DNA from 4 places in the Exiguobacterium sp. SL-10 genome. Region 1 is predicted to be linked to each of the others. Evidence: riboswitches for the same ligand, from Rfam matches in the RefSeq annotation. Region 1 holds a riboswitch; each other region holds the start of a gene.
The links. A riboswitch is a leader RNA that binds a small molecule or an ion and turns the genes downstream of it on or off. The one in region 1 is predicted to bind S-adenosylmethionine.
Positions count from the first base shown of each region.

Region 1 (3,209 bases):
AACGGGTGCTCGTCTTCATGGGTATCGGGCTCATCGTCGTAGCCGGGTTTATGCTCGGGATTGCGAAGAGCTGAATGAATTCGTTAAAGATGGACCAGGTCGCTTGATGCGACTTGGTTCTTTTTTAGTCGAACCGGACTACGGCCTTTTATATATAATGATTGGAAAAGTGAGAAGTAAGGGGGGAATAAAGTTGGAATAAACATACTATGAATCATAAAAGTGAATTCATTTAAGAATAGGACGTGATCAAGATGGCAAGAATACAAATCGGCGATGTGTTTAAGATTAACACACCTAACGGAGAGGCTTATCTTCAATACGTTCACGAAGATAAAACGATAGGCGAGTTAGTTAGAATATTGCCAGGGGTATATGAAAAAACTCCAAAAAACCTTAAAGAAATAGTCGCGGAGAAAGAAGCGTATCTATTGCATTGCCCACTCAAACCGGCTATAAGACACAAGATCATTGAAGCCATTTCGAACTATGACATACCTCAGGATTTTAAAATCCCTCATAAATTTAGAACAGAGATAACAGATAACGAGGGGAATCTTGTGGGGTGGCATATCGTAGATTATTCCACTTGGTATAACCATGAAGTCTATGAGTTAACAGAAGAACAAATCCAATTATCTCCCTGGGATACTTGGAGTTATCCGCTATTAGTCAAGCGAATCACAGAAGGTTGGGCGTTAGAGAACTGGAAGTAAATTAGTATACTAAAGGCTTATAAGAGAGCTAAGAATCATCTATTGTTAATGCTGGAATAAATGAAAAGACGCGACCAAATCAAGATGGCCGCATCTTTTCATTTTAAATTATATGAGTTAAACCTTTTCCGCCCACGCCACATCAATAAATTCATCGCGTCCTGAAATAGCCCGATCTTCCTTATAATGTTTCGGATTCTTCTTATGGAAGTCTTGATGGTATTCCTCGGCCGGATAAAACGTGTCGGCCGGTAAGATTTTCGTGACGATCGGCTGTTTGAAACGTCCACTCGCCGCGAGCGCGTCGCGACTCTGTTCTGCTTTCACGCGTTGTTCTTCCGTATGATAGAAGATGGCTGGCGCATACTGGCTGCCACGGTCTTGGAACTGGCCGCCGTCATCGGTCGGGTCGGTCTGAATCCAATATAGTTCGAGCAGGCGCTCGTATGCGAACAGCGTCGGGTCGAACGTGATCTCGACGACCTCATAATGACCGGTCGTCCCCGTCTTCACTTGTTCATACGTCGGGTCGTCGACGTGACCACCCGTATAGCCTGATACGATCGATTCGATACCAGGTTGTTCCTCGAACGGCGTCACCATGCACCAAAAACAACCGCCTGCGAATGTTGCTTTTTCCATTTTTACATCCCCCTCAATCAATTTCCAAAAAAAAGCGCCCATGTCATCGACATGAGCGCTTCGTCATATCGGCCAAGGCAAACGCCTTGCTGGTAGTAGCACCTTGCCGAAGCAGGTTGCTGTGAAGTCATAGAGCCAGGTCTCTCGTTCACTCAAGATATCGATATGTAGTTCGTGACAGCATCATACCATCAGATTTGAAGCGGCGTCAACGGTTTGGCTTGCGTCGAAGTTGGAACAAGGTGGCACCGAGAATCAGGATGACGAGTACGATCGAGGCGGGCGTCGAATAAGCCTCTTCCCGGGCGTACAGTTGTAAAAAGAACAAGGCGAAGACGGCGAGTAAGACGAGCATATAAGAACGGGTCATGGTTACCTCCTTTTTCTTTCAGTGTATCAACTTATACATTCATTGGCGATGAAAAACAGGAATCGGGACGTCTTTAGAGAATATCATCCATTGACCAAAGGAGGAATCATCATGACTGACACATACGATTTTATGGAACTTGATATCGAATCAGCCCATCACGGCTATAAAGAAGGGACGTTCACAGCCCGTGACGTGACTGCTTTCTATTTGACAAGGATTGCCCAGTTGAACGACAAACTGAAGGCGGTCATCCAAGTGAACCCGGACGCCTTGTTCGAGGCCGAGTCGGCTGACAGGGCGTATCGTCGCGGGCTACGCTTGCCGCTACTCGGCATTCCTGTCTTGATTAAAGACAATATCGAAACAGCCGGACTCATGAAGACGACGGCCGGGGCCGTGGCGCTCGAAAATCACTTCGCTGGAAAGGACGCGCACCTCGTCCGTCTCCTTCGTGACAACGGGGCCATCATCCTCGGAAAAGCAAACTTGTCCGAATGGGCCAACTTTTTGACAGAAGGCATGCCGAACGGGTGGAGCGGGGTTGGTGGCCAGACGCTCAATCCGTATGGTGACAAGCTCAATGTCGGAGGGTCGAGTTCAGGTTCGGCGTCAGCGGTCGCAGCGAACTTGACACTGCTCGCCGTCGGTAGCGAGACGAGCGGCTCGATCATCCATCCGAGCGTGCACAACGGTATCGTCGGCATCAAACCGACCGTCGGCCTCATCAGCCGGAGTGGAATCATCCCGATCTCGCGGTCGCAAGACACGGCGGGACCGATGGCACGCACTCTCGAAGACGCGGTACGTGCACTTGAAGCGATGGTCGGGGAAGACCCATCGGACCCGTCGACACTAAACCTCCCGGCCGGCCCGCCGTATCGGACGTGCCTCGACGTGCGCCAAGCGGTCGGGATGCGTGTCGGGATTGTCAAAGCAGACTTATCGGAAGAAGAGCAATCCTTATACGGTGAGGCGGTCGAGCTGTTGAAGCAGAGCGGCATTGAACTGGTCGAAGTCGAACTGCCCGCCCATGACACGCTCGACCAAGGCGATATTCTGTACCACGAGTTCAAACTCGGAATCGAGGCGTACCTCGCCACGACGACGCTCCTATACGAGACGTTGTCTGATTTGATTGACTGGAACAACAAGCATCCTGAGACGATCCCGCATGGACAAAAGACGTTCGAGAAAGCGGAACAACTGTCGGGACGTCTCATCGAGCCGGCTTATTTGACGCGCCGGCTCGATGACGTACGTGACGCCAAAACGGACGGACTCGACCGCCTATTGAATGAGCAGCAGTTGCACGGACTCGTCTTGCCTCACGATTTGAACTATGACATGGCTGCAAAAGCCGGGCATCCGACCATCACGATCCCGTTTCGATTGAAAGCGAGCGGGGCTCCGTTCGGCTTGTCGTTCACGGGGACGAGTTATGCCGAACGTGACTTGATCCGAATCGCCTTTGCGTTCGA
Region 1 covers NZ_SJUP01000003.1:169,133-172,341, reverse strand. The annotation lists gene EVJ33_RS05500 (GRP family sugar transporter) at 1-74, shown strand, start outside; gene EVJ33_RS05495 (hypothetical protein) at 255-716, shown strand; gene msrA (peptide-methionine (S)-S-oxide reductase MsrA) at 834-1,358, opposite strand; SAM riboswitch class I at 1,422-1,522, opposite strand; gene EVJ33_RS15510 (hypothetical protein) at 1,567-1,728, opposite strand; gene EVJ33_RS05485 (amidase family protein) at 1,840-3,209, shown strand, end outside.

Region 2 (3,209 bases), on a different contig from region 1:
TTGTTTTTCGATTTCGAGACGGCCCTGTTCGTCAACCAAATCGGCCTACTCGTCTTTCAGTTCGTCAACTTGAAACCACGCGTCGCGCTTCGGCGCTTCCGCTTCACGTATCCGTGGAACGCGATCACATCGTTTTTAGAAATCGCGATCCCGGCCAGCGTGTATGTTGCACTCGGCGGTGAGACCGGTCTCGGCTTTTATTCCCAAGACTCGTTTCTCCCGCTCGCCGGTTTGATTGTTGCCATCATTTTGAATACGGTGATCCAAAAGTATCAAGTCGGTTGGTGGTTCCGGGTCGATATCCCGGTCCGCGATTTTTTGAACATCGCGTTTTATACGTATATCGTCAGTCTCATCTTCATTTTGGCGGCATCGTTCTTCCGAGAGACGAACTTGCTCGTCGTCAGCAGCATCGCCGCCGCGCTCACGTTTTTGATCAAGCGGCTCGTCATCCAAAAAGGTCGACAAGACGCTTTCAAGTCATTGATTGAGCAGTATGATGAAGCGAAAGAAGCCGTGTCGCTCTCGCAGAGCGAGGCCCAAGCCATCGAAGTGTTTCTCAGTCAATGCGAGCGACTCAATCACTATGACGAGGGGTTCGTCGAGTTTAAATTGTTCGACCGCACGCTGTACTTTGATTTGAAGACGCGTCAGCCGATTGACCGTCACCTCGTGTTTGATTTGCTCGATCACGCTTATCCGAACGAAGCCTCAGTCGAGTATGAGATGCGCTTCGAATGGGACGCACCGCTGTCGAAGGAATTTAACGACGACTATCACAGTTTCATCTCGGTCCGATCCGAGGAGATTGAAGGAATTCGCACGTGGCTCGTCATGACCGGCGAGCACGTCTACGGCTATCCTCCGATCATTCAACGCGAGATCGTCAAACTGCTCAAGTCGTTCAACCGGACGATCAGTCGTTGCCACGAACGCGACCGTCTCTACACGGAGAGCCGGACGGACAGTTTGACGCTTCTCGCCAATGCGCGGGCTTTTTATGAATACGGGATTCAACAAATCTCGGATGGGTCGATGTATCCGATTTCGGTCGCGATGCTCGACATCGACTTTTTCAAGAAAATCAACGACACGCATGGACATCAAGTCGGGGATCGTGTGCTCCAAGAGTTCGGGCGACGGATTCGCCAAGTATTGCGTACCGACGACTTTGCCGCCCGTTACGGCGGCGAGGAGTTCATCTTGCTGTTGAACCGATGCGATGTCGAACAAGCCATCGAGATCGCCGAACGGATTCGTCAACAAATCGAGAGCAAACCGTTCCATGTCGACGGGATTGACATCTCGGTAACCGCTTCGATCGGTGTTGATACGATTCTGATGTTCGGTGACAAACGCCTCGATGATACGATTCGTAACGCTGACCGGGCCCTCTACGTCGGCGGCAAATACGCCGGACGCAACCGTGTCGCCCATTACAATTTCTTGACGACTTGACGTATCCCCCACGTTCACCGCGTGGGGGTTTGCTATTGACAAGCGGATGTGAAACAGGTACGTTAGGGAACGTGTCTAATAACTAAATATCACAACTTTTTTATCAAGAGAGACTGAGGGACTGGCCCAGTGACGTCTCGGCAGCGGGTAACCTGTGCCAAATCCAGCGAGCAGTCTGCTCGAAAGATGAAAAAAGTGTTTTCTTGTAGAGGGGGCCTTTTTTCAGAAGGCTCTCTTTTTATTTTAATCAAATGAGGTGAATCGATTGGAACAACCAACAGCTAACAAATGGGCGCTCTTGCCTTTACTCGTCTTCCTCGTCTTCTTTATTGGGGCAGGCATCTACTATGACGACTTTTATAAATTTCCGGTCTTGATCGCGGCATTAATCGCGGTCATCGTCGCGGCGATGATGACGAAAGGTAGCGTCACCCAGACGGTTGAACGCGTCGCCCAAGGCGCGGGGAACCCTGGTATTTTGATCATGGTCTTCATCTTCTTGCTCGCCGGGGCGTTCTCGAACGTCGCGGAAGCAATCGGCGCAATCGATGCGACCGTCAATGCGGCACTGACGTTTTTACCGTCCTCGCTCTTACTGAGCGGTCTATTCGTCATCGCGGCTTTCATCTCGATGGCGATGGGAACATCGACGGGCACAATTGCCGCCCTCGCCCCAATCGCACTCGGTATCCATGAAGAGAGCGGCGTCAATATCGCCATCGCGGCGGCAGCCGTCGTCGGCGGTGCCATGTTCGGGGATAACTTGTCGTTCATCTCGGACACGACGATCGCCGCCGTCCGGACCCAACGCACAAATATGCGCGATAAATTTCGGACCAACTTTTGGATCGTCCTACCGGCCGCACTCATCACAATCGTGCTCTTATCCATCTTGTCGAGCGGTGAATCGACTGTCGATGCGGCCGCGTTTGAATGGTACAAGCTGATCCCCTATCTCGCCGTCATCGCTCTCGCCTTGACCGGGTTGAACGTCATCCTCGTCTTGCTCGGCGGCATCGCCTTGACCGGCATCATCGGGTTGATCGATGGGAGTTTGGCTGTCACGTCATACGTCACGGCTATGGCCGACGGAATGATGGGTATGGCCGAAATCTCAATCTTGACGCTCCTCATGGGCGGACTCGTCGGACTGATTTCGCATAACGGCGGACTCACTTATTTGCGTGACACGCTCACGTCGCGGATTCAAAAACGGGCCGGCGCCGAATGGAGCATCGCCGGGCTCGTCAGTGCGACGAACGTCGCGACGGCGAACAACACGATTTCGATTCTCGTCGCCGGACCGCTCGCGGCGAACATCGCCGACGATTATGACATCGAGCGTAAAAAGTCAGCGAGTGTACTCGACATCTTCTCGTGCGGCGTCCAAGGCCTGTTGCCTTATGGCGCGCAGCTCCTCATCGCCGCCGAACTGACGAACACGGCGTCACCGGCACTCGTCCCGTATATGTTCTATCCGTTCCTCCTCTTCATTTGTGGCGGATTGGCGATTGTCTTTAACTTCCCGCGTTTCAAAAAGCGCGCCTAACCAAAACGACCCTTTGAAGCATTAGCTTCGAAGGGTCGTTTGACGTTTTGCGTCACGTTCACGTTTCAGTTGTTCGTTTCGTTTTTTGAAGGCGCGCCGCTTGAGCAGTTCTTCGAGACCACGGCTGATCGCCCAAAGGACGAACAGCAACAGTCCAAGTATCGATAAGCGGAGCGGACTTTGAATAAACTCCTCCCACTGG
Region 2 covers NZ_SJUP01000002.1:266,778-269,986, reverse strand. The annotation lists gene EVJ33_RS04280 (GGDEF domain-containing protein) at 1-1,458, shown strand, start outside; SAM riboswitch class I at 1,556-1,651, shown strand; gene EVJ33_RS04275 (Na+/H+ antiporter NhaC family protein) at 1,724-3,007, shown strand; gene EVJ33_RS04270 (TVP38/TMEM64 family protein) at 3,029-3,209, opposite strand, start outside.
Region 2: it holds a riboswitch for S-adenosylmethionine, as region 1 does, so the genes downstream of both, EVJ33_RS04275 (Na+/H+ antiporter NhaC family protein) here and msrA (peptide-methionine (S)-S-oxide reductase MsrA) in region 1, are expected to answer to the same signal.

Region 3 (3,209 bases), on a different contig from region 1:
GCGAGTAAGTCCGGAAATCCTTGACGCACGGTGATACGATTCAACAAATAGTCGCGATACGTCTCGGCGTCCGTACTCGGGAGCAATGCGAACATTTGCCCGACCCCGGAGCGAATCGACATCCGCTGCTCAAGGACCGCATCTTTCAACTCGACCCAATCGGGCGGGGCGAACGCCTTCATTAAGGCAATGATATTGTCTTCCGCTGTGATCGTCCCGTCGAAGTCGCAGAGAATATGGACCGTCATCGTTGTGCCCATGCCTTCAACGCGGTATCGAGTTCGTCCGACTGTCCCTCAGTTTGACCGAGGACGTGGTCGATTGCTTGCCGGAAAGCGCGAGCCCCGGCGGCTGCACCGTCCGGGTGACCGTGAATGCCACCGCCGGCGTTGATGACGACATTCGTTCCGAAATCACGGATGATGTCTTTGACGAGTCCCGGATGAATCCCGGCTGACGGGACCGGTAAAATCGGTTTCGACCAATGCGGTTCGGCGCTCTTGTCACGAATCGCGAACGCCTCGTCACGCGGTGTCGCGAGCGAGCCGTACGGAGACGGGAAGAGCGTCAAATCGGCACCGGCGAGGCGAGGGAGTTTACCGAGCAAGAGCGAATGACGGATTGAACCGGTCAAGGCGCCGGCAAAGGCCGGATGCGCCAAAATCGGCACGCGGATGTCTGGGTCGTTCGCGAGTTCGCGCAATGTGTCGAGACCGTACGTATAGACGTTGAACAGGAGTGCTGTCGCACCCGCCTCGATGAGTCGACGCGCCTGGTCACGCAGACCGAACACCGGGCCGCTCAACGTGATGGCGTAGAGGACACGCTTCCCGGTCGTCTCGAAGTGGGCTTGAATGACGTCCGCTCCAATCCGGGCCCGTTCGAGCGACGGGGTGAGCGGGTTGTCGTATAAAATCTCGTCGTCTTTGACGATATCAATCCCACCGGCGAATTGAACGCGGAGTTGCTGCTCGAGAAACGCGAGATCTCGCCCGATGACGCCTTTGAAGATGCTCATGACGAGCGGACGATCATGGACACCGAGTAACTCGCGAATCCCGTCGACACCGAATTTAGCGCCCTTGAAATCGGGAGCGAGCGTCTCGGGCAACGTCAAGTCGATTAACCGAATCGAATCGTCGAGGGACAGTTTCCCGAACGTCGTCGTCAAGATGGATGAGAAGTCAGGGCTGACATTATGTAACGGATAGCGGATCGTGAAGCGGCTCGTTGTGTCTGTATGAGATGTCGAGACGACCTCACCACGGTACGCCTGTAACTGCTCTTGCTCTAAGTGAGGCAGCTCCGTCCATGTGCCGACGGTCAGCTCGAGGGCGATTTTGTCAGCGACGGCCGCAACCGCGTCCGTTCGTTTGATTTCATATGTAGCAGTGATACTCAAAAAAGTTCCTCCTTCCAGGCAAACAAAAAATGACCCCATGCCGAGGCAAGAGGTCATCATAAAAAATGAACTCTTATCTCTCAGCTTTCGCTGCAAGAATTAGCACCGTGCCATCTCTGGTCGGTTGCTGCGACATCATCGGGCTCGTCCCTCCGTCTGCTCTTGATAAGAATGTGATTTGAAGTTGTGAAATTTAATTGAATTTTTGCACAGAATCGCCATGTCGTCAATTCCTTTTTTTCCAAAAAAAATATTTTGGGAAGTTGTTTCCATATATGCACAAAAAAAGACGGAGTTTTGTCGGGAAAATGACGTTGACAATCGTGACGTCGAGTCCGTAATATTCATCACATAAGTTCACCGAATCGAATAAACCACTCTTATCGCGAGTTGGCAGAGGGAATTGGCCCGATGACGCCGCAGCAACCGACCACTAGGCACGGTGCTACATCCACCAGACGAATGTCTGACAGATGAGAGGAACAACCAATTTGGCTGTGCCTCTTTCTCGCGGAGAAAGGGGCTTTTTTTGTGGGCAACGTACAGGAAGGGGAAAACATCATGTCATATCAACCATTTACAGAACAGACCGTCGTCGAGCATGTGAAAACGTTGGGGTTAATCGAAGACGGAGGCATCACGCATTGCGAAGAGATCGGGGACGGCAATTTGAACCTCGTGTTCCGCATCCGACAAGGCGAAACGAGTCTCGTCGTCAAACAGGCGCTCCCGTATGCGAAAGTCGTCGGTGAAAGTTGGCCGCTCACACTTGAACGGGCGTGGATTGAGCAGTTGGCGTTGCGCGAATTCGCCAACGTCGTCCCTCGTTTCGTGCCAATCGTGCTTGGTAGTGACCGCACGCTCGCCTACACGATTTTAGAGGATCTGTCAGATTTTGATATCGTTCGGACAGGCTATTTGGAAGGGAAAACGTATCCTGAACTGGCCCGCCATGTTGGTGAATTTTTAGGCGAGACGCTGTTCGCGACGTCGGATTACGCGGCCGGACCGATCGCGAAGAAGCGGATTGAACGTGACTATTATAACCCGGAACTGTGTGACATCACCGAGAAACTCATCTTCACCGATCCGTTCAAAGACGCGGAGTCGAATAATATCGAAGCGGCACTACGAGACGACGTCGAGCGACTTTGGGAAGACCAGGCGCTCAAAGTCGAGGTGACGAAACTGAAAGTCGGCTTTGTCACAAAACATGAGGCACTCCTGCATGGAGACTTACATACGGGTAGCATCTTTGCGACCCAACAAGAGACGAAGATTATCGATCCGGAGTTCGCGTTTTACGGACCGTTCGGTTTCGATATCGGGCAAATCGTCGCTCATTTGACGCTATCGACATTCCATGACCCACTTAAGCGCTTCGAGCGTTTCACGGACGTCTTGACGGTGTGGGAGACGTTTGAGAAGACGTTCCGGGCCAACTTTGAGCGCGCCGTCGAGCCATTCAACACGATTGGTTTTGTCGACGAGTTGTTGCGGACGATCTTCAGCGACACGATCGGCTACGCCGGTTGCGAGCTCATTCGTCGTGCCATCGGGCTCGCCGGCGTCGCCGATCTCGAGACGTTGCCGGAAGCGACGCGTCTTGAACGAAAACGTGACGCGCTCGCCCTCGGGACAGCGCTCATTAAAGAACGCCATAACGTCGAATCGATTGACGACTTAGTGACGCTTTTGTCGGGGGTGCGCGTATGACGGTACAAAACATCCGCTTTAATTCGCAAACGGACGAACTCATCGTATTGGATCAGACGTTATTACCGCATGAAGAACGCTACGTCACGAT
Region 3 covers NZ_SJUP01000005.1:56,433-59,641, reverse strand. The annotation lists gene EVJ33_RS07380 (2-hydroxy-3-keto-5-methylthiopentenyl-1-phosphate phosphatase) at 1-248, opposite strand, end outside; gene EVJ33_RS07375 (2,3-diketo-5-methylthiopentyl-1-phosphate enolase) at 245-1,402, opposite strand; SAM riboswitch class I at 1,473-1,574, opposite strand; SAM riboswitch class I at 1,780-1,882, shown strand; gene mtnK (S-methyl-5-thioribose kinase) at 1,964-3,118, shown strand; gene mtnA (S-methyl-5-thioribose-1-phosphate isomerase) at 3,115-3,209, shown strand, end outside.
Region 3: it holds a riboswitch for S-adenosylmethionine, as region 1 does, so the genes downstream of both, mtnK (S-methyl-5-thioribose kinase) here and msrA (peptide-methionine (S)-S-oxide reductase MsrA) in region 1, are expected to answer to the same signal.

Region 4 (3,209 bases), on a different contig from region 1:
CCCATCGATTCGGCCGCCTCGATGACGCCGCGGTCGACTTCGCGAAGCGCGAGCTCGACCATCCGCGCATAGAACGGAGCCGCACCGATGATCAGTGCCGGCAGTGCTGCCGTCGAGCCGAGCATCGTCCCAACGACGAGTAACGTGAACGGGATGAGCAAGATAATCAAAATGATGAACGGGATTGACCGGAACACGTTGACGATTGCGCTGATGATTGTGTAAATCGGCCGGTTTTTCATCATGAGTGGCTCGTTCGTGACATATAGGAGCATCCCGAGGGCAAGACCGATGACGAATGTCGCGGCTCCGGCGACGAGCGTCATATAGAGCGTCTCCCACGTCTGTTCCAACATAACTTGCCAATCTACATTAGGAAACATCGCTTTCTACCTCCACTTCCACTGCCTGTGACCGGATTGAGGCGATGGCCCGCTCGACTTCAGCCGGCTCTCCGATCAATTGGATGAATAATGTCCCGAGGGCACCGACTTGTGACTGCGTCACGTTCCCGCCGATGATGTTGAAGCCGATATCATGCTGCTTCAACACTTCCGACAAAATCGGTTGTTCGGCCGTCTCGTTCAAGAATTTAAGCTTGACGATTTGACCGCTCGGATAACGGGCTTTCAAATGCTCGAACGTGAGCGACATGTCCTCGACCGCACCAATTTGTTTGACGAACTCTTTTGTGATCGGCTGCTCCGGATGTTGGAACACGTCGGCGACTTGTCCGGTCTCGACGACCTTCCCGGCCTCCATGACGGCGACACGGTGACAAATCTTTTGAATGACATGCATCTCATGGGTGATGAGGACGATTGTCAAACCGAGCTTCTTATTGATACTGACGAGCAGTTCGAGAATCGAATCGGTCGTCTTCGGGTCGAGGGCGCTCGTCGCTTCATCGCAGAGGAGCACTTCTGGATTCGTAGCGAGCGCGCGGGCGATCCCGACTCGCTGCTTTTGGCCACCCGATAGTTGTGACGGATAGCTGTCTTCTCGTCCGGCGAGGCCGACGAGTTCGACGAGTTCTTGGACGCGGCGTTTGCGCTCGCTCGCCGGTACCCCGATGAGCTCGAGCGGGAAGCTGATGTTCTCAGCGACCGTGCGCGACCATAATAAGTTGAAGTGTTGGAACACCATCGAGACGTTTTTACGTACCCCGCGTAGTTCCTTCGGCGTGAGCTTCGTCAGCTCGCTGCCGGCGACCACGATTTCACCGCTTGACGGTGCCTCGAGTCGGTTGAGCAACCGGATAAGCGTCGACTTTCCCGCTCCCGAATATCCGATTATTCCAAAAATTTCGCCGCTTTCAATCGTAAGCGACACATCATCGACCGCCTGGACCCGACCGTTTTTCGTATCGAACCATTTGGCCACATTGCGTAGTTGAATCAATCCATTTCCCTCCTGACAACAAAAAAAGTACGCACGTTTGAGCAAACGTGCGTACTTTATCGTACGGACAACGATTGCTCTCATCTTCCAAGGTTTACACCTTGCTGGAATTAGCACCATTTCGGATTGCTCCGCGGTTGCTGGGCGTCATAGGGCCAGTCCCTCAGCCTCTCTTGATAAGAGTGGTTGCGTATTTGATTAGCCTTATCATAGCGACATATTATTTTCATGTCAAACTATTTTATGCAAAAAAATAAAAAAAGGTGCCATCCGAGGATGACACAGAACGTAGCACCTTGAGACACGGGAAGGACAACCCATAGATGAACCTCTTTTGCCCGATCAGAGCATTCATCCTTATATGGGGGATTTTACCCAATCATCACTCGGTCTTCGAACGGACCATGCAATTACGCGACCGGTGCCTCGACGCTTGATTTTTTTGGGGGACAATCGAAGGGACGGTCCACCTGAAATCGCGTAAGCTCATGCAGCGGTTGTTCGAAAACGTCTTGCTGACGGGAAAATCTCGTCCTATGTTGTGTTCAAGTAAGATGTTGTAATGAATATATCATTCGTGAACTTTCTGTGTCAACTGATTATTTAAAATTTTCAGATTATTCTCATCATCCTATCTCATTTAACGAAAGATAGGACGTGCTGAACGTTTTGAAACGCATACAACCGATCCCGAACCTGGCCATTCTCCAGCTTTAATAGCGCCGGGACGCTCATGACCTGATACGCCTCAAGCTCGTTCGGGATAAAGTTGGCGTCACGCTTTTCAATCCGGATTTCTGGGTCGACCGCCTCGACGACCGAGAGCATTCGCTCCGCCACGGCGCATGTACCGCACATCGGAGCGTATATATATAAGAATCCGTCTGTCATCATTGTTCTCACCTCTTCTTTTAGTATATGAATGCGGACCGCTCTGTTCAAAAGTTGTGCTCAAATGGAAAATTCTGAACATTTCAACATTTCTTGTTGACGCTCGCCAGAAAGAAGCATAGTATGGTCATTAACTTTATTGCTTTTGTACATAACAGCATACCAGTAGAAAAGGACAGGTGAATCCCCAATGACGGAAGAGAAGCTTACCGGAAAACAGTTTTTGATGAACGTATTGAACGGCCTCAGTCTAGCCATTCTCATCGCCCTTATCCCGAGCGCTTTGCTCGGTGAATTAACGAAAGCCATCTTGCCGTATGTTCCGTCCTTGCAGTTCATCTTGGACGCGACGACGATTGCGATGCGCCTCTTACCAGTCATCATCGGTGTCGCCGTCGCCATGCAGTTCGGACGCTCGGCACTCGAGGCCGGGACGATCGGCATCGCCACCCAGGTCGGCAGTGGCGCCATTCGCATCGAGGAAGGCGCATTCCTCATGGCCGGGATCGGTGACGTCATCACGGCCGGCGTGACGGCCGCTCTCGCGACGTTCCTTGTCATGCAGCTGTCGCCACGTTTGAAGACGTACACGGTACTCGTCTTGCCGATGACGGTCATCGTCGTCGCCGGAGGGATCGGGGCGTTCCTGCTCACTTACATCTCACAAATCACGATGTACGTCGGGACGATCATCATGACGATGACGGAACTGCAGCCGATCGTGATGGGCATGTTGATCGCGATGGCGTTCTCGCTCATCATCGTCTCGCCAATCTCGACGGTCGGCATCGCCACGGCCATCAGCCTGTCTGGTGTCGCCGCCGGGGCGGCCAACCTCGGCGTTGTCGCAGCGGGCTTCGGTCTCGCCATCGCCGGCTGGCAGATGAACGCGACGGGAACATCCATCGCCCACTTCC
Region 4 covers NZ_SJUP01000014.1:48,776-51,984, reverse strand. The annotation lists gene EVJ33_RS13355 (methionine ABC transporter permease) at 1-383, opposite strand, end outside; gene EVJ33_RS13350 (methionine ABC transporter ATP-binding protein) at 373-1,401, opposite strand; SAM riboswitch class I at 1,479-1,584, opposite strand; gene EVJ33_RS13345 (thioredoxin family protein) at 2,038-2,304, opposite strand; gene EVJ33_RS13340 (PTS sugar transporter subunit IIC) at 2,483-3,209, shown strand, end outside.
Region 4: it holds a riboswitch for S-adenosylmethionine, as region 1 does, so the genes downstream of both, EVJ33_RS13350 (methionine ABC transporter ATP-binding protein) here and msrA (peptide-methionine (S)-S-oxide reductase MsrA) in region 1, are expected to answer to the same signal.